Regions from separate parts of the Clostridium sp. LBM24168 genome, predicted to be linked through region 2. Evidence: a T-box and tRNA genes for the amino acid it is inferred to sense, from the RefSeq annotation. Region 2 holds a T-box; the other holds one or more tRNA genes.
The links. A T-box is a leader RNA that pairs with one kind of tRNA and senses whether it is charged. The one in region 2 lies ahead of leuS (leucine--tRNA ligase), so its partner is inferred to be a tRNA-Leu.

Region 1 (9,946 bases), 700 kb from region 2:
CAGCATTATACAGTCTATTACAACTCCAACAGTAGTTTCATTTGCATTTATTAATCCTGTGGTATCAGTATTACCAAGAATATTAATAGGAATAATATCTTATTATGTATACTCTGCTATAAAGGTCAATAATAAATTTGTTCCAACAGCAATTGCAGCTTTAACAGGATCTCTTGTTAACACTGTTGGAGTTTTGGGGACTATTTCTATCATATATTTGGTTCCTTATGCCAAGGCACTGAATTTAAGTATATCGGCTGCGAAAAAAGGGATACTTACAGTGGGATTAATAAATGGAATTCCAGAAGCTGCTTTATCTGTTGTTATTACAGTAGCTGTTGTAGGTGCTGTTAATAAAATGAGACATAAATAATGTAAATTTGAGCCCTGAGTATATGCTTGGGGCTTTTGAATTCGAATTAGTCAAGAGGTGTGTAGTAATGAAAGAAATTTCTTTTAATAGTATAGATGAAATTAAGATAGGAAATGCCCAAAATTTGAGGGGCCAAACTGGTTGTACTGTCATAATTTGCGAAAATGGTGCGACGGCAGGTGTAGATGTGAGAGGGGGATCGCCTGGCACACGTGAGACTGATCTCTTAAATCCTGTCAATTTTGTTGATAAAATTCATGCAGTAATTCTTTCAGGGGGAAGTGCTTTTGGACTTGATGCAGCAAGTGGTGTAATGCAGTATCTTGAAGAGAAAAATGTAGGATTTGATGTGAAAGTTACAAAGGTACCTATAGTGTGTGGTGCAGTATTATTTGATTTAAATATAGGAGATTATAAGATAAGGCCCGATAAAAATATGGGATATGAAGCTTGTAAAAATTCTGAATTAAAGATGTGTCAAAGTGGAAATATAGGAGCTGGAACTGGTGCCACTGTAGGCAAAATATTGGGGACAGAATATTCCATGAAAGGAGGATTGGGAGTATTTGCTGTTCAAGTAGGAAATTTAAAAATTGGTGCAGCCATTGCGGTTAATTGTCTTGGTGATATAGTAGATCCACATACGGGAAGTATAATAGCAGGAGCATTGAAAAAAGATGGTAAATCTTTTGCAAATAGTGAGAAAATTATGCTTGAAAGATATTCTGAAAAGAAAAATTTATTCAGTGGGAATACAACTATAGGTGTTGTTGTCACCAATGGGAAATTTACAAAATCAGAAATGAATAAAATTGCATCCATGGCTCATGATGGATATGCTAGAACTATGAGGCCTGCTCATTCTATGTTTGATGGAGATACTATTTTTACAATGTCTACGGGAAATGTAGAGGCAGATATAAATGTAGTTGGTTTTCTTGCAGCGGAAGTTGTTGAAAATGCTGTGCTGAAAGCTATAAAGAGTACAGATTCGGTGATGGGATATAAATCCTACAAGGAATTTGAATAAAATTCTATGAAGAGGAAAGATTTAGAGGAATAAATTATATAGATGATAGTTGGTGTAAAATATGAAATTAGGATTTTCAAAAGTTGTAGGTTTGTCTGAGCTTAAATCTCTTATCAAAAGTTTTTATAAGTTAACAGGAATAATGTGTTTGATAAAATATAATGGAAGAAATTTTAGCGTATTTTCGAAGAAAAATTCACTTATCAATTTCAGATTTAATGATTATGATAAAAATATAATTGATCAAATTAAGAGAAACAATAAGTATGGAATATTTAAGAGTAAAAGTGGTCTTATGTATATAGGTATACCAGTATACATTAAAGGTGGATTCAAATGTTTTGTATTTACTACACCGGTGTTTTATAAAAGGCCTGATATGAAATATCTTAATTATGAAATAGTTGTTTCTAAATTAGAAAAGAAGGAGGCCCTGAGCTGCATACAATGCATACCTATTTTTTCAGGTGAGAAGATTGATGAAATTGTGAAGTTCCTTTGTAATGTAGTAAATATTGTACAGGGAGTATACTATTCAAATACAAATGACTATGGCAATAATCTTCAGTTGACTAAATTTTATGATGTACCGCATGAAAATAAAGAAAAATTACTGGAACAATATAATAGTGTGATGAAAAAAGCATATTATGATGAACTTACTAATTTGCCGAATTGGAATTACTTAAAAGAGAGGATTGAAAAGTATATAGCTTTAAATCCTGACAATAAATTTGCGTTATTCTATATAGATTTAAATAATTTTAAGAATATAAATGATATATTTGGATACAAATATGGTGATAGATTATTAAGAAAAACAGGCGATATTATAAAAAAAATATATAATCAAGATGCAGTAGTTGCCAGGAGATGCGGCAATGAGTTCCTAGTTTTTAGACCAGAAGTCAATTTAGAGAATCTTGACAGGGAAGTTCAGGAATTACTGGATACCTTGAGTGGTGTTTGGAATCTGGATGGAACTGAAGTACTGACATCGGTTAGTATCGGAATAAGTATATATCCATATGACAGCAATTGTGTAATTGGATTAATAAGGAGTGCAGATATAGCACTGAACAAGGCTAAGTCGAGTGGAAAAAATTCTTATAAAATATTTAAAAAATCTATGTATGATGAAATTTTAAAGAAAAGCGAATTAGAAAAAGAAATTAGAAAGGCAATAAAAACTAGTGAGTTTATATTATATTATCAACCACAGGTGGATATAAAAAATAATAGAGTTGCTAGTTTTGAAGCATTGATTAGATGGAACAGTCCTAAATTAGGATGGATAAGACCTGATGAATTTATAGGATTGGCAGAAGAAACTGGACTTATAGTACCTATAGGAGAGTGGGTTTTTAGAGAAGCCTGTATTCAGGCTGTACTGTGGAAAGAAAAAGGATATGATTTTGATTTTATATCCATAAATGTTTCAGCGGTTCAGCTTAAAAATGGTGATTTCATTGATATGGTAAAGAAAACCTTGAAAGAAACTGGAGCAGATCCTAAATCAATTGAAGTTGAAATAACGGAGAGTGTGGCAATGGAGTCCATGGAAAAAAATATTAAAGTAATTAACAGGCTAAAAAGCATGAATATTAGAGTTGCACTGGATGATTTCGGAAGTGGGTATTCTTCTTTAAATTATTTAAAAAGCATACCTATAAATACTATTAAAATTGATAAAACTTTTATAGATGGAATATGTAAATGTTCATATGAAAATATAATAACAGAACAGATAATAAACCTTGCCCATAAAATGAAATTGGATGTTGTGGCCGAAGGAGTAGAGTTTAAAGAACAGTTTACATACCTGAAAATGAAAAAATGCAATAAAATTCAAGGCTATTATTTTGGGAAACCAATGCCCGAAGAAGATATAGATCATATGTTGAAGGAAAAAAGTCATCTAAGATGACGTATAAAAGCCTAGGTTTTATAAATATATATGGTTTTGAAACTTAGGCGAATAGTTTTTATTTTAAAGAATTTAATTGGAACCTCCTACTCCAAAATCTGAATTACTCCAAAGTACCTCTATATTTTTTTCGCCTTCAAGAAATGAAAATTCTTTGTGGAACCAACTTATAAGTTCAGTATCTCTTTTTATATTTGTAGAATTTTCAACAAATATATTTACACATCCATATTCAAAAAAATTTAATAGGTATTCTATATCTTTTTTTATCATGGATTTGGTTTGACCTTTTATTCCTATTAGAAGACATACTGATTTAAAATAATTAGAAACTTCATCGGGGCCAGAAAATATAACTCCTTTGTTCAAAACTTTATTTCTAAAGTAATCGTCAAATGTTTCAATTCCACATTTAAATATAATTGGAATATTAAAGAAGTCTTCCATCTCATGGAGCTTATACCTATAAAGCCAGTGGCTTTCAAAGAATAGTTTCTTTATTTTTTTAGAAACTACTACTGATTTTATATCATTTAAGGTGTCTTTTGGCAATTCAAAACAGCTTCCGGAATTTATTACTTCAAGGATGCCATATTTTCCGGTAACCATTTTTAAGACGTTTCTATTTATCAATATATCATTTGCAAGATCTGGACTATTGTCGTCTATGTAATCACAAAAAGAACATCGGCCCCATATGCAGGGAGATGATTTCAAAAGTACAATTTCTCTTTTATTCTTTTTTGTTATAATGTTGTAGCGAATCATTTGAATTCCTCCTTATAATACTAGGAATATTTAAATAACAGCATATCTGGAAAAAAATCTACCAAAAATTTTAAGGCTTTATTAAGAAAGAATTATTAGAGTTAATAATATAAATAATGTTAGGGTGATAAAAATGTTTGTAGATATATTTCTTAAAAGAATGCAATTTATAAAGTATGTTATTTCCGGAATTATAAATACAATTGTAACATTATTAGTATACAACATACTTATTAATTTTGGAACTTATTATATAGTTGCAAATATTGTTGGATATTTTCTAGGAGTTATAAATGGATTTGTATTAAATAGAAGGTGGGTATTTAAATCTAATGGGAAAATAGGTACTTTGTTTATAAAATTTATAAGTGTAAATATTTTATCGCTTATATTTAGTAGTATATTGTTATTTATTTTAGTCAGTAACCTCTATTTAAATAAAACAGTGGCTCAGCTTATATCTACTATTATTACAGGGCTGCTTAATTATATATTAAATAGATTTTGGACATTTTCTTGAGACCTTACGGTAAATTAGTGTATAATTTAGATAAAAATTAAGGAGGAAAATGTATGAAGGTCATAGCTTTTAATGGAAGTCCAAATAAAGAAGGAAATACTTATGAAGCAATAAAGATAGTAGCTGAGGAACTCAAAAAGGAGGAAATAGAAACAGAAATTATTCATGTAGGCAACAAAGAAATAAGGGGATGTATTGCCTGTAACAAGTGTGTGGAAAACAGAAATGAAAAATGTATAATACATGATAGTATAGTAAATGAATGTATTCAAAAAGTAAAAAATGTAGATGGAATAATATTAGGCTCTCCAGTATATTATTCTGCAATCGCAGGTTCTATGAAATCATTTTTAGATAGATTTTTTTATGTAGCAGATGCAAATGGTGGATTACTGAGACACAAAGTTGGGGCTTCTGTTGTTGCTGTAAGGCGTGCAGGAGGTATTCCAGCATTCAATCAGTTGAACAATTATATTAATTATGCTGAAATGCTTATGCCATCATCAAATTACTGGAATGTTATTAGTGGAACTGCACCAGGAGAAGCATTGAAAGATAAAGAGGGAAGACAGATTATGAGAGTTCTTGGCAAGAACATGGCATGGCTTATGAAATTGGTTGAAAATGGAAAAGGAAAAATCGAAGAACCAAAAAGGGAAGATAAGATATTCATGAATTTTATTCGTTAATATTTATTACCATGTGGAATTTGGTGAACAGTTTGATTAAGCTGTTCACTACCAAGAAAAGTATTGACTTTATCAATTCTCTGGAGTAAAATCTATAAATGTGTAACATATGAAAAAATTTTTTTGGGATGTAGCCAAGTGGTAAGGCAATGGACTTTGACTCCATCATTCGTAGGTTCAAATCCTGTCATCCCAGCCAGTTGGTTCACTAGCTCAGTTGGTAGAGCACATGACTTTTAATCATGTTGTCCGGGGTTCGATTCCCCGGTGAGCCACCAAGTATTTGTTGCTTTATTATGATATGCAGGTGTGGCGGAATTGGCAGACGCACTAGACTTAGGATCTAGCGCCTATGGCGTGGGGGTTCGACTCCCTTCACCTGCACCATTAGTTATATTCGACATTTATTTTTTATTCGTTTAGGATTAGATCTAAGTCTAATTCTTTATTTATTATAAAAGACATTATTGAATTCTTGATGTGAAAATCATAATGAAAGGGAAAGGTGAATTTATGGATTTAGATAAAATGTTTTTTTCAAAATTTCTGAAAGGCTTGTTTTCAGATCCAATCAAGGTGAAATATTGGGATGGAACTGAAGACAATTTTGGTGAAGGACAGGAAAAATTTGAAATAATATTTAATGAAAAGATTCCTAAAAAGGATATCTTAAGTGATCCTTTTATGACTTTTGGGGAAGCATATATGGACAAGAAAATTGATTTTAAGGGTAGTATTAGAGAAATACTTGAATCAATCTATAAAAGTAAAGACAGCTTTCTAAATAATGCAGGAGCATTTTCAAAATTATATAAGGTAATTCCAAATACTCTTAAGAGGAGTAAAGAAGATGTACAATACCATTATGATGTAGGAAATGATTTTTATAGCCTATGGCTTGATAAAACAATGACGTATTCTTGTGCTTATTTTAAAGATAAAAATGATTCTTTATATCAGGCACAACTTAACAAAGTTCAGCATATACTGAAAAAATTGAATTTGGAAAAAGGTCAAAGACTTTTAGATATAGGATGTGGATGGGGAGAGCTCATATTGGCTGCTGCAAAACAATATGGTGTTAAAGCTCTCGGGATAACTTTAAGTGAAGGACAGTATGTAAAAGTAAAGGAAAGGATAAAAGAAAACAATCTTGAAGGAATAGTAGATGTTAAGCTTGCTGATTATAGAGAACTTGTAGGAAAAACAGATAAATTTGACAGGATAGTCAGCGTAGGTATGATTGAGCATGTTGGCAGAAAAATTTTGCCTTCCTATATGGAGGCAGTGAAGTCTATGCTCGTAGAAGGTGGAGTTTCGCTTTTGCATTGTATCACGGCTCAGACGGAGTCGGAAGCAAATCAGTGGATAAAAAAATATATTTTCCCTGGCGGATACATACCGTCTATAAGAGAACTTGTAAGTTTAATGGGAGATAATAATTTGCATCTTATAGACGTTGAAAGTTTGAGACTTCATTATTATATGACACTCAAATGTTGGTCAGAGAATTTTGAAAACAATCTGGATGAAATTAGAAAAATTAAAGATGATAGATTTATAAGAATGTGGGATTTGTATTTAAATGCCTGCGCAGCTTCTTTTCACTATGGAGTAGTGGATATACACCAGTTTGTATTTACTAAAGGATTGAATAATGAGATTCCTATTACAAGAAATTATTTATATGAAGATTAAATTATTTTAAATCGGGGTGTTTTTAACCCTGATTTTTTGCACTTAGTATTTATGATAAGTTTTGGGAGTGAGAATATGGTGTATGTAAAAGCAGTTATTTTTGATATGGATGGGGTTATAATTGACAGTGAACCAGCTCATTTAAGAATAAATAATAAAATGTTTGAAAAACTTAAAATCGATGTAAGTGATGAAGAAAAATTAAAATTTGTGGGAGCAACTACGAGTAGTGTATGGGAAATCATTAAAGGTAAATATAATTTGTCCTATTCTATAGGTGAACTTGTGAAAATGGATAGAGACTTGTATATGAAAGATTTAAAAAGTACTTCAAATATAAAACCTATAACTGGAGTAGATGTGTTGATAAAGAAGTTCTATAAAAATAAATTGAAACTTGCTATAGCCTCATCTTCCCCTATGGATGTTATAAAAATTATAATTAGCAATTTTAAATTGAATAGATATTTTGACTATCTTATTACTGGAGATGAGGTAAAACGTAGTAAACCCGCACCGGATATATTTTTAAAAGCTGCTGAATTGCTTGGTGTCTTGCCGAAGGAATGTGTTGTTATTGAGGATTCTAAAAATGGGATTCAAGCTGCTAAAAGTGCAGGAATGTATTGTATTGGATTCTTAAATTTGAATTCAGGACAGCAGGATTTGTCAAAAGCCGATTTAGTAGTTGATTCGTTGGAGAGTATTGATTTTAATAATTTAAATTCATAATTTGTGGGGAGGTGTTTTTTTATGAGTAAAAAGAGAAAAAGACTGATTATCTTCATAGTTATTTTTGTTGTGACATTAATTTGTATAATATATTATTATACTTCAAGGAAAAACAATAACAGTATTAAACAGAATAATGACAAAAAGAGCACACAGATTTCGAAAGAAAGATCTCTTCACAAAATTCAAAAGGTAAAGCCTTCTAGTGAAAGTAAGAGCAGCGATAATAACTCGAATAACCACAATAACCAGAATATAGCTGTTACTGAAAGTAGTGCAGTGAAATTAGTAAAATACCGTGTAAAAGGAAATAATCCTAATGCCAGTTTTACATTTGACCATAATGAAATAAAGGATAATGCGGAATATTATGTTATACATGCCTTTGACAGTATGGAGGATCATGGTGCCACAATTGGATGGTACTATGTGAATAAATCAAATGGCAAAGTTTATGAGTATGATCTGGTCAATAACAAGCTTAGTTTGATGCCCTGAAATGATACTCAGGAGTATCTTCTGTAATAGTCATGAATTTATATCCTAATGATTTATAATGCTCAATTATTTTTGGAAGTACTTTGCATGTATTCTGATTGTTTCCACTGCAGTGAGCCAGTAGAAATACTTTGTTTGGATTTATGCATTTTGAAGTACCTTCAATGTATAGTTTATTTACCGGCGTATTGTGGTCCAACCCATCTGATAGGCATATATTCCAGTCAAATATTTTATATCCTAGGGAATGTAGTTTATCTAGAAGGTTTTTGTCCATATGATCTTTGCTGCCAGATGGAAATCGTATTATTTTGGGTGAAAACCCCAGGATCTTTTCTATGGACTTTGCGCTTTGATTCATCTCATTTATAAATGAATCAGAGTTTTTGTATATTTTTTTATAATTGTGGGTAAAAGTATGTAGTCCAATACTATGTCCTTCATCCCTCATTCTTCTTAGTATAGTTTCTCTTCCGTTAACTTTATAACCTATTACAAAAAAAGTGGCTTTTACATTTTCAGATTTCAAAATATCCAATACTTCATTTGTAATTTTATCACTTGGACCGTCGTCAAAGGTCAGGTAGATTAAATTTGGGCATGTATTACCTCTATCCTTTGAAATAACTTTCTGTGGAATTGATAATATGGTTAATATAATTGTGGCAATTATAGTGTAGGATACAATGTTTTTGAATTTCATGTTTAAAAATCTCCTTCAGTGAATTTTATGATATAATTTAGTATTGCACATATTACTTATTTTATTAAATAGATTTTGTTATACTGTTTCAGTTGTGATATTATATTTTAGTATAAAGTTATAATTAGGTTGAATTACATGAGGAGTGAATAATTTTGGAAGTTTACTTTGACAATAGTGCTACTACCAGGCCGTATAATGAAGTTATAGAGAAAATGTCATACACCATGAAGAATTATTATGGAAATCCATCTTCAGCATATTCACTTGGAATAAAGGCCGAAAAAAAAATAAATGAATGTAGGGACATAATATCAGATACGTTAAATTGTAGTAGAGATGAGATAATATTTACCTCTGGTGGAAGTGAGAGCAATAATTTTTTGATAAGAGGTTTTGTAAGCAAAGGAAATCATATTATAACAACTGCAATAGAACATCCTAGTGTTTTGAATACATGCAGATATCTTGAAAAATTGGGAGTTAGAGTAACATATTTGGATGTAGATAAATACGGAAGGGTAGATATAAATGAGTTGCTGGAAAATATAAATAAGGATACGGTAATTGTAAGCATAATGCATACCAACAATGAAACTGGAGTTTTACAGGATATAGATACAATAGGAAATGCTATAAAAAACAAGAGTAGTAGAGTAAAGTTCCATGTAGATGCAGTTCAGGCATATGGAAAATATAAAATAGATGTAAGAAAATTGAATATTGATATACTGTCTGTAAGCGGGCATAAAATACATGGTCCCAGAGGAATTGGAATTGCATATATAAAAAGTGGACTCAGACCAAACCCACTCATATATGGAGGAGGACAAGAGAAGAACTTTAGATCTGGAACGGAGAATATGGCAGCAATTGCTGGCTTGGCAGAGGCATCACGAATAATATATGAGAGATATGAAAATAATTTTAACAGGATAACTGAATTAAAAAACTATTTTATAGCTAAATTAGAAAAATTATCTAATATAAAAATAAACAGTAAGGGTG
Region 2 (9,946 bases):
ATAAATACAAACATGAGATACCGGATTATATTAAGGATAAGCTTAAAAGTGCCGCAGATCTTGCTTTTAATCTTGATCAGCAGATGCTTGATATTAAAGATGAAATTAAAGATGCACAAAAATTATTTGAAGTTAAATCAAGTCTTGTATCTGATATAATGAACAACATAATTACAATTTCTTCAATGGGAAAACTATCAGATGCTACAAGATGTCAGAAGCAATTAAATAAACTTATTGATGAAGGTGAAGTTTTTGAACTTGTAAATTTACTGAAATCTACGGAAAAAATAATTCAGATTTATAATTAAAATATTATAATAAAAGGCAGGTTTCTACCTGCCTTTTTAATTTATTTTGCAACTATATTTACGAGTCTTCCTCTTACAACTATGATTTTTTTAATATTCTTGCCGTCAATGGCTGACTGAACATTTTCTTGTGTCAGAGATATCTCTTTTATTTTATCTTCTGAAAGACCAGTTGCAATATTTATTTTTGATTTTATTTTTCCATTTACCTGAATGGCAATTTCAATATTGTCCTTTATAAGAGCAGCTGGATCAAACTCAGGCCACTTTTCATTGAATATGGAATATTTTTTACCTAAAAATTCCCACTGTTCTTCTGAAAAATGAGGTGCAAAAGGAGCTAATATTTTTATAAAATCTACTATTGTATTCTGTAAAAATTTTATATTCTTGTTTTTTACCTTCAAATATTTGGATAGAGCATTTGTAAATTCCATAATCCTTGCTATTGATGTATTAAATTGAAATTTATTGGTATCTTCTGAAACTGATTTTATAGTAAAGTTTCTAACGTAATTGAGATCTTTTTCATCATTATCCATAGAAGTTTTGCTGTTTTTAGGATTATCTGTTAATTCCTTTACCTGAGATATAATTCTATCTATTCTTTCTACAAATTTACTCATGGATTTAATTCCATCATCACTCCAGGCACCGCCTTCTGAATAGTCAAATCCAAACATAAGGTACATTCTAAATACATCTGCACCATATTCTTTTATGCAGTCATCAGGAGATATGGTATTTCCCTTGGATTTGCTCATTTTTTGTCCATCAGGTCCTAGTATTATTCCCTGATGTCTAAGAGATGAAAATGGCTCATCAAATTTTAAAAATCCCATATCTCTAAGTGCTTTGGTTATGAATCTAGCATATAAAAGATGCATACATGCATGTTCACGACCGCCTACATACATATCTACAGGAAGCATTTTATCTATTTTATCTTTATTAAAAGCTTCCTTACTGTTTTTATTGTCTACATATCTTAAATAGTACCAGGAGGAACATACAAAGGTGTCCAGAGTATCTGCTTCTCTTCTTGCAGGACCGCCACAATGAGGACAGGTAGTATTCATGAATTCTTCCGATTTTAAAAGTGGAGATTTTCCATCCGGAGAAAATTCAACATTATAAGGAAGTTTGACAGGAAGTTGATCTTCAGGTACAGGTACTATACCACATTTTTCACAATATACTATTGGAATAGGGGTTCCCCAGTATCTTTGTCTGGATACAAGCCAGTCCCTTAATCTATAGTTTACTTTTCCAGAACCAAGTTCCATACTTTCAAGTTTTTTAGTTATGGCTTCCTTGCCTTCTTTTGTGGTTAAACCATTAAATTCGCCGCTGTTTATCATTTTACCATGATCTACATAGGGGAGACTATCGCCGCCTTCTATAACCCTCTCAATAGGGAGTTTGTATTTGGCTGCAAATTCAAAGTCTCTTTCATCATGTGCAGGAACAGCCATTACAGCCCCTGTACCATAAGTATTTAATACATAATCACCAATCCATATCGGAACCTTTCTTCCATTTATAGGATTTATGGCATAAGAACCGGAAAATACACCTGTTTTCTCTCTTGTAATTGACTGTCTTTCAATTTCACTCTGCTTTTTAGCCTGTTCTTTATATTCTTCCACTTGTTCTCTGTATTCTTCTTTTGTTAGTTTATCCACCAGGTTGTTTTCAGGGGATAGGACTACATAGGTAACGCCGAATAAAGTGTCAACTCTTGTGGTGAAAACACTGAATTTAAGATCAGAATTCCATACCTTGAAAGTTACATTTGTACCTGTGGACTTACCAATCCAGTGTCTCTGCATTGCCTTTGTTGTCTCTGGCCAATCGAGTTTGTCAAGATATTGAAGAAGTTCTTCCGCATAGTCTGTTATCTTGAAAAACCACTGTGTCAGGTCTTTTTTGGTAACTTCGGTTCCACATCTTTCACAGTGACCTTCCTGAACCTGCTCATTTGCCAGAACTGTCTTGCAGCTCGGGCACCAATTTACAGGAGCATTTTTCCTAAAGGCCAGGCCATGTTTATATAATTGGAGGAACAGCCACTGGTTCCACTTGTAATAGTCAGGATGGCAGGTAATTACTTCGTTTTCCCAGTTAAACATAGCACCCATAGATCTGAGTTGTTTCTCCATTGTATCAATATTTTTTTCAGTAGAATCACTTGGATGGATTCCAGTTTTAATAGCATAATTTTCTGCAGGAAGTCCAAATGAATCAAATCCCATAGGTTGAAATACATTATAACCCTGCATTCTTTTTAATCTTGCCCAGGAATCCACAGGAGCATAGTTAAACCAGTGTCCGGCATGTAATTTGCTTCCTGATGGATATGAAAACATTTCAAGTACATATAATTTATTCGATACATTATTTTCATCAAATTTATAGATATGTGTTTTTTCCCATTTTTCTTGCCACTTCTTATCAATTTTAGTACTATACATAAAATCTCTCCTTTGTTCATAACAGCTATATAGGTTAACATAGTCAATACTTGAACTCATTTGATACTGATAATATAAAAAACTTTTCATCTCCAAAAGAGACGAAAAGATCAATTTCCGCGGTACCACTCTAATTAAATCAATAAATGATTTCACTTAAAATATAACGGTTCTGCCGTATCTGATTTTATTCAGATAAGCTCTTAAGGTGAGTTCATATTTTGAATTCACGCCATTTTTCACCTGACAATAGCTCTCTTTAGTGATATAAATACTACTATTCCTTATTCAAAGCTAATTATTAACTTACATCAAATTTTATAATATATATCAGCATTTTGTCAAGAATAATTTAAAAAAGAACTCGAAACGAGTTCTTTGGCTGCCCATGCTGGATTCGAACCAACAAATGCCTGTTCCAGAGACAGGTGCCTTACCATTTGGCTAATGGGCATTATTCTACAAGTCAATCAACATTAAATATTATATCATTTCAGATTTAAATGTCAATAGTATTTTAAATTTCGCCAAAAGCTATTTACATAGCACATGTTTTTACAAGCTTTTTCTTATAAGCTTTCTGTCCATAAAATTTATAATTAAAGTTAATAAATAGTCATATAGGAGAAAAGCTATTTGAAGTCCTATGATAATCATATATAAAGGGAATCTAAAATCGAACAATCCAGGGAAAAAAAGGCTGTATATCAAGAATAAAAGTGCTGTGCAGGCATTTAAAAATATCAATTTAAGAATAATTTCCAGAACTATTTTGTTGATTTTCTCTATATAGAATTTTGCAAAACCATATAAACCAAAAAAAAGTATATATGCAATCACAGTAAACTTGACTCCACATAAAAGGATAGATAATATGGAGGTGCAAATATAAACTACCAATGCATTCTTTACATCCGTGATCAATATGGAAAGAGGTATAATAAAAGAAGCTATTGCCAATAAATAAGTTTTGTTTATTGGTATTATTCCGCTTATATACACTAGAATTACACCAACAGCAGTTAGAAGTCCGCCTTTTGCCATGTACAGGGATTTTGTTGAATTACTGGACATTTTATATTCCTCCTTTCAAATTTGAATTATAATAAAACTAGCAGCCTCCGCCGCCTCCACAAAGGCAGTCTAGACAGTAAAGGGTGGCACAAATATTGCAAATATCAGAATCACCTCTTCTAGTATTGTAGTAAGGTTGCCTGTAAGTATTATTCATGTTCTGCATCCTATTTAGGGCAGATCTGTATTTAAAGTTATCTGGATCCATGTTGCAGGCCGTACTTAGATTGGAAAAGGCTTCATTGTACCAACCCTTTTGCAAGTTAAGTATTCCCATAAGATAATTCCATTCAGCATCTCTTGTAGTACATCTTGAAAGTTTATCTTCGGCATTCCTTATGTTACCATTGTTTATATCGACTTCAATGGATTGATACAAATCAGAATTTTCTCCGGAGTAAGTACTTTCACTGCTGTAAGAGTTATTTGCATTATTTGAACCGGATGAATTTTTCATCAGATAATCATAAGCTGCATTTATATCTCTCATTTTATCTTCTGCCAGATCTTTTAAAGGATTGTTCCCGTATTGATCCGGATGATATTTCTTTGCCAGGTTTCTGTAAGCTTTTTTGATTTCCTCTTTTGAAGCAGTTTCTTTTATTCCAAGTACCTCATAAGGATTTTTCATTTTTGTAGACACCTCTCTTAAATACTTTATCCATTTTTTCTAAAAGTCCATATTGTAATATGTTATAGAGTAATTCCTTATTTTTTACTATAGGTAGTTTATTAAAAAAGTCCATGCACTGTGAAGCACAGGTCCCTAAAATAAAATCAACTCTGTCTTTAATCTCTAGATAAAATTCACCATAACTTATGTTTCTGACGTTAAAGCAAATATTTAGGGGATTAAATTTGTGATTTTTCATATCCTTTTCTAGATCATCCACAGCATCTATAATATAAATCCATTTTCCTAAATTGTATCCTAGCCAATACAGATTTTCATTACTTTCGGGTATGTAATTTGACAGTATAAAGGCAATAAGATCAGAAAATGGGTGACACACTCTGTCAAAAGAATTACATTCATTATTATTTTCAATCTGAGACAAGTCATATAGACTATTTTTTATGTAATTTACGTTGGACTTAAATTTTTCTGGTAGTTTGTTTAAATATATTTTAAAAGTGTGATATAGAAATCTATCTTTTATTGAATTATCATCATGAATATCATCCAGAAGTTTATAATAGCTTAATGTAATATTGCAAAAGGATGCATATTTTAATGCCGGATTATCTTTCAACATAAATTTTTCCTTTATGGGATGAATCATACATCTTTTTTTTTCATATGTTAATTTTCTATTTGACATGCTATCGAGAAGTATGGCCAGAAAAGTCATATCATAATTTAAAGCTATTCTTGGTAGATTCCCTAAATTGTGCTTTATGGATCTGCATAGTCCACAATAGTATGCCTTAAATTTTTCGTAATCTTTTACTTTAAGTTCCGAAATACAGGGAGTAACATAACCAAACATAAATTTTACCTTTCTTTATTCATTATTTCATATATTGTATCAGAGGTTGTATCTTTTATAGTATACCCAAGAAGCTTTACTATTTCATGAAGTTCGTTATTGTCTTGTGTTTCAATTTCTAAATAAGGAAAGGGACAAAAAGATTTATCATTTATATCTATTTCTATAAGGCTGTTCTTGTATCTATAACTTTCTCTGTATTTTTTTATACTCTGCTGTAATTTTAAGCCAAGAGACTCAAAGATTTTTTTACCGGTTTCCGCATCGGATATTTTAATCTCATTTTCGTCCATTATTTTGTACATTCCCTGACTTATTAACTTTTTCGTAGTCATGTAATAATCAACGGAGTTATTGATAAGATTTTTCACTACTCTTATTCTGGCATAACCTTTGTTCCTTATTAAACGTCTATCTTCATAATCGTAAATGTTGTTTATCTGATCTTCCATTTTTACTCTGGAAGCATTTATGTATTCTAGTTTATTTCTTATAGCATCCACATCTATTTTTATTATTCTTGTTTCTAATTCCTTCATAAAATATCACTCGCTTTTAAAACAATCATTATTTTGAATTATATCATAAATATGCTCAATATAAAATTAGTTCCTATAACTTGATAGGAACTAATCTTGTAAAATATAAGTTTTTATTGATTTTAGTTAAATGGGGTTTTAACTAAATGGGCTAATTTAATGAGTTGGCAGAACCTAATACATTGTCTATTTTTTCTTCTACAACTTTTTGTATATAATCTCTTCCTGCCCCCAAATATTTTCTTGGATCAAATACTTCCGGCTTTTCTCCAAATGTTTTTCTTACAGCAGCGGTCATGGCAAGCCTAAGATCGGTATCCATATTTATTTTGCATACGGCCATAGATGACGCCTTTCTAAGCATATCTATAGGAATCCCTTTTGCATTTGCTATGTTTCCTCCGTATTTATTACAAATATTGACTGTTTTAGGATCCACAGCTGAGGCTCCATGAAGTACTATAGGGAAACCGGGTAATTTTTCTTGTACTTGTTCTAGTATATCAAATCTTAAAGCAGGTTTAAAGTCCGGTGGGAATTTAAATGCTCCATGAGATGTTCCAATAGCTATTGCTAGAGAATCAATGCCTGTCTTTCCTACAAAATCTACAGCTTGATCTGGATCCGTATATATGTGTTTAGATGCAGATACATTGTCCTCAACTCCAGCTAGAACTCCAAGCTCTGCTTCAACTACTACTCCATGAGCATGTGCATAATTGACTACCTCTTTTGTCTTTTGTACGTTTTCATCATAATCAAAATGAGAACCATCGAACATGACAGATGTAAATCCATTTTCTATGCATAATTTTACAGTATCCAAATCCGGGCCATGATCCAGATGAAGGGCCGCATCAACTCCGGTTTCATCTATTGCAGCTTTAACCATTGCCTCTAAATATGTTGCACCAGCATATTTTATTGCTCCTGATGAACATTGAATAATAACAGCAGAGTTTTTAGCTTTTGCCCCACGGATAACCCCTTGAAGTATTTCAAGGTTATTAATGTTAAAAGCACCTATAGAGTACTTCCCAGCGTATGCCTTCTTGAACATCTCTCTTGTAGTAACTAATGCCATTTGTATTCCACCTTTCAAAATTTATTTGACTTGTGAATTGATTTTATCAATTAAACCATATAAATAATCCACAAAAGGGGCTATATTAGTCCCATTGGGACCTTAATTTTATAATATATAAAGCTGATATTGTTGCTACTTTAATTATAAGTTATTTTGTAAGCTTTGTGAACCTGGGTCATAAATAAATTAAAATAAATTTTGTATATTTAGGTTTTCCATTTTAGTTATGCTTTCCAGTATATTTCTTATTATATTTGTGGATATCAGAGCTTCTTCTTTGTTACCATAATCTATGTACTGGGTTAATTTTTCAATCTGTGCATTTATATCATCTAGTTCACTGTGATTTGTAAATATTGATATATTCTGTGAATGACTGTTCCAGACTGATTTAAATTTATTTAAAGAGTCAGCAGCAGTTTGAAAGGAATTGGTTTTTAGAGCTCTTTCAATTTCATTATTTGAATATTCCAATTTATATGCTGTGCTTTTAAGATAATTTACGGAAAAGATCATGCATATAGCCATAATTATAAACATAATTATAGACGCTATAGAACTTCGCATTTTATCACATCCATTCTTTTAGATTGTTTTTTAAACTATTTACATTGATAAAAAAACTTACCCTTTGAATCTATCATGGCTATCAGTACTTCTTCCATGGAATGTACATTATTTTTTTTGAGCGTATTTTTAAGCCAGCTGTTATTTTTATTTATTGTATTTAAATTTTTTGAGTTTACCTTTCCGTCCAGTATCAATATTAAAGGCATCGTATCCTGTGTAGATGTAATTTTCATATCTTCCTTTGTTGCAGGAGAAAGGTTTGTCTTGGGTATTACAGAGATTTTGCCACTGGTTTCAAGAATAGCATATTCTATATCAGATAAATTGTAGTAACCTTGAAGTCTTAATTCTTCTAGTAAGTCATTTAGATTAAATTTTTCTTTTTTTAATTCTTTAAAATCCAATTTGCCATTATTTATAAGAATGCTTGGTCTTCCACTTAGGATAAGTCTCATTTTTTCACTTTTAAGTTGCATAAGAGCGAAGCAGGTTTGTAGGAATAAAAGGGTAATTATAGGTATTATACCTCTTAATATGGATATTCTGGTATCCTGCATTGGAACAGATGCAAGTTCGGATATCATTATGGCAATTACGAGTTCAAAAGGTTCCATTTCACCTATCTGCTTTTTGCCCATAAGTCTCATGGAGATTATTACTACTATGTAAAGTATGATTGTTCTAAAAAGTACTATAAACACAAAAATCACCTCATGATTATATTCTGCATTAATGATAAAAATATGAGTAAAACAAGAACATTTATAGATAAATATGAAGTATAATGATAAAAGTAGTATAAGTCTGAAACCAGCTATAAAAAGTCAATAGGAGATGAAACAATGAGCGAATTAAAATATCAAGAAAATAATGGTATTTATAATGATTCATATGTAAAAATAAAAATAGATGGTAAAGTGATCGATCTAAAAAAAGGGACTAATCTATATAAGATATTTAAAGACAACTATGATGACAGCAAACTTGCTTTACTTGTAAAAATAAATGGAAAGTATTTTGAATTCACGGATTCTCTGAATGAAGGAGGAATTTTTGAACCAATTGATTTAACGGATCCTGTTGGCAGCAGGACATATGAAAGAACCCTTCAATTTGTGCTTATAAAAGCTGTCTATGACTTATTTGATGACTCGGAAGTGATTATAGAACATTCTCTGGGAAAGGCTATATATGGTGAAATTAAGAAGACAAATCCTTTAAGTGAAAAAGATATAATAAAAATAAAGGAGAAAATGAAAGAAATAATAAATAAGGATATACCTATAAATAAAGTAAGAGTCACAAAAAATAGGGCACTGGAAATTTTTAAAAAATACAATATGATTGACAAGGTAAAATTGCTCAATCACATAAATACAGATTGTGTTAATTTATATGAATTGAATGGATTGTATGATTACTTTTACAGCAGTATGGCGTATTCAACGGGAGTTTTACAACTGTTTGATTTGATGTATTATGATTCTGGATTTCTATTGATATATCCAGATAAAGATAATCCTGAAGTTTTACCGCAATTTGTAGAATATAAGAAACTGAATAGAATATTTATTGAAACAAAAAAGTGGCATAATATATTGGAGGTATCAGATGTAGGTTCCTTAAATGACAAGGTTATAAATAATGATATAGTATATATGATAAGAGTTGCAGAGGCACTTCATGAGAAAAAGATTGCATATATTGCAGATATGATAAGTGAAAGAAATTCCATAAAAGTAGTGTTAATTGCTGGACCTAGTTCTTCCGGTAAGACAACATTTTCCAGAAGACTTGCAATACAGCTGGGAGTAAATGGGTATAAACCGCTGACTATTTCATTGGATGATTATTTTGTAGAAAGAAAATATACTCCTTTAGATGAAAACGGGAATTATGATTTTGAATCCATATATGCACTGGATTTAAAATTGTTTAACCAGAATCTTCAGATGCTTATGGAAGGAAAAGAAGTAGAGCTTCCAGGATTTAATTTTAGAAGTGGACATAGAGAATGGTCAGGACAAAAAGTCATACTTCCTCAAAATGGTATAATATTAATAGAAGGAATTCATGGATTAAATGAAATATTGACATCTTCCATACTCCCCAGGAATAAATTTAAGATATATATAAGTGCTCTTACCCAGTTGAATCTTGATAATCATAACAGGATAGCAACTACTGATGTAAGAATAATAAGGAGAATAGTTAGGGATTATATATCAAGAGGGTACAATGGAGAAGATACACTAAAAATGTGGCCGTCAATAAAAAAGGGAGAGGAGAAGAATATATTTATATTTCAGGAAAATGCAGATGTAATGTTTAATTCAACACTTGTATATGAATTATGTGTTCTTAAGAAATATGCTCTGCAGGAACTTAGAAAGATTAAAAA

Region 1: it encodes a tRNA-Leu, which carries the amino acid that the T-box ahead of leuS (leucine--tRNA ligase) is inferred to sense. The anticodon was not compared.

The regions. Positions count from the first base shown of each region.
Region 1 covers NZ_CP196861.1:684,822-694,767, forward strand. Annotated here, with positions in the region: gene ACSVC9_RS03350 (ECF transporter S component) at 1-373, shown strand, start outside; gene ACSVC9_RS03355 (P1 family peptidase) at 441-1,403, shown strand; gene ACSVC9_RS03360 (EAL domain-containing protein) at 1,465-3,330, shown strand; gene ACSVC9_RS03365 (radical SAM protein) at 3,403-4,098, opposite strand; gene ACSVC9_RS03370 (GtrA family protein) at 4,232-4,618, shown strand; gene ACSVC9_RS03375 (flavodoxin family protein) at 4,672-5,307, shown strand; tRNA gene ACSVC9_RS03380 (tRNA-Gln) at 5,432-5,506, shown strand; tRNA gene ACSVC9_RS03385 (tRNA-Lys) at 5,510-5,585, shown strand; tRNA gene ACSVC9_RS03390 (tRNA-Leu) at 5,611-5,694, shown strand; gene ACSVC9_RS03395 (class I SAM-dependent methyltransferase) at 5,821-7,005, shown strand; gene ACSVC9_RS03400 (HAD family hydrolase) at 7,081-7,737, shown strand; gene ACSVC9_RS03405 (hypothetical protein) at 7,759-8,235, shown strand; gene ACSVC9_RS03410 (polysaccharide deacetylase family protein) at 8,219-8,938, opposite strand; gene ACSVC9_RS03415 (cysteine desulfurase family protein) at 9,094-9,946, shown strand, end outside.
Region 2 covers NZ_CP196861.1:3,161,808-3,171,753, forward strand. Annotated here, with positions in the region: gene ACSVC9_RS15755 (GTP pyrophosphokinase) at 1-311, shown strand, start outside; gene leuS (leucine--tRNA ligase) at 353-2,785, opposite strand; T-box leader at 2,880-3,086, opposite strand; tRNA gene ACSVC9_RS15765 (tRNA-Gln) at 3,165-3,239, opposite strand; gene ACSVC9_RS15770 (hypothetical protein) at 3,341-3,859, opposite strand; gene ACSVC9_RS15775 (J domain-containing protein) at 3,897-4,490, opposite strand; gene ACSVC9_RS15780 (DUF5685 family protein) at 4,474-5,349, opposite strand; gene ACSVC9_RS15785 (class IV adenylate cyclase) at 5,355-5,888, opposite strand; gene fba (class II fructose-1,6-bisphosphate aldolase) at 6,040-6,972, opposite strand; gene ACSVC9_RS15795 (DUF4363 family protein) at 7,162-7,515, opposite strand; gene ACSVC9_RS15800 (DUF421 domain-containing protein) at 7,578-8,246, opposite strand; gene ACSVC9_RS15805 (nucleoside kinase) at 8,451-9,946, shown strand, end outside.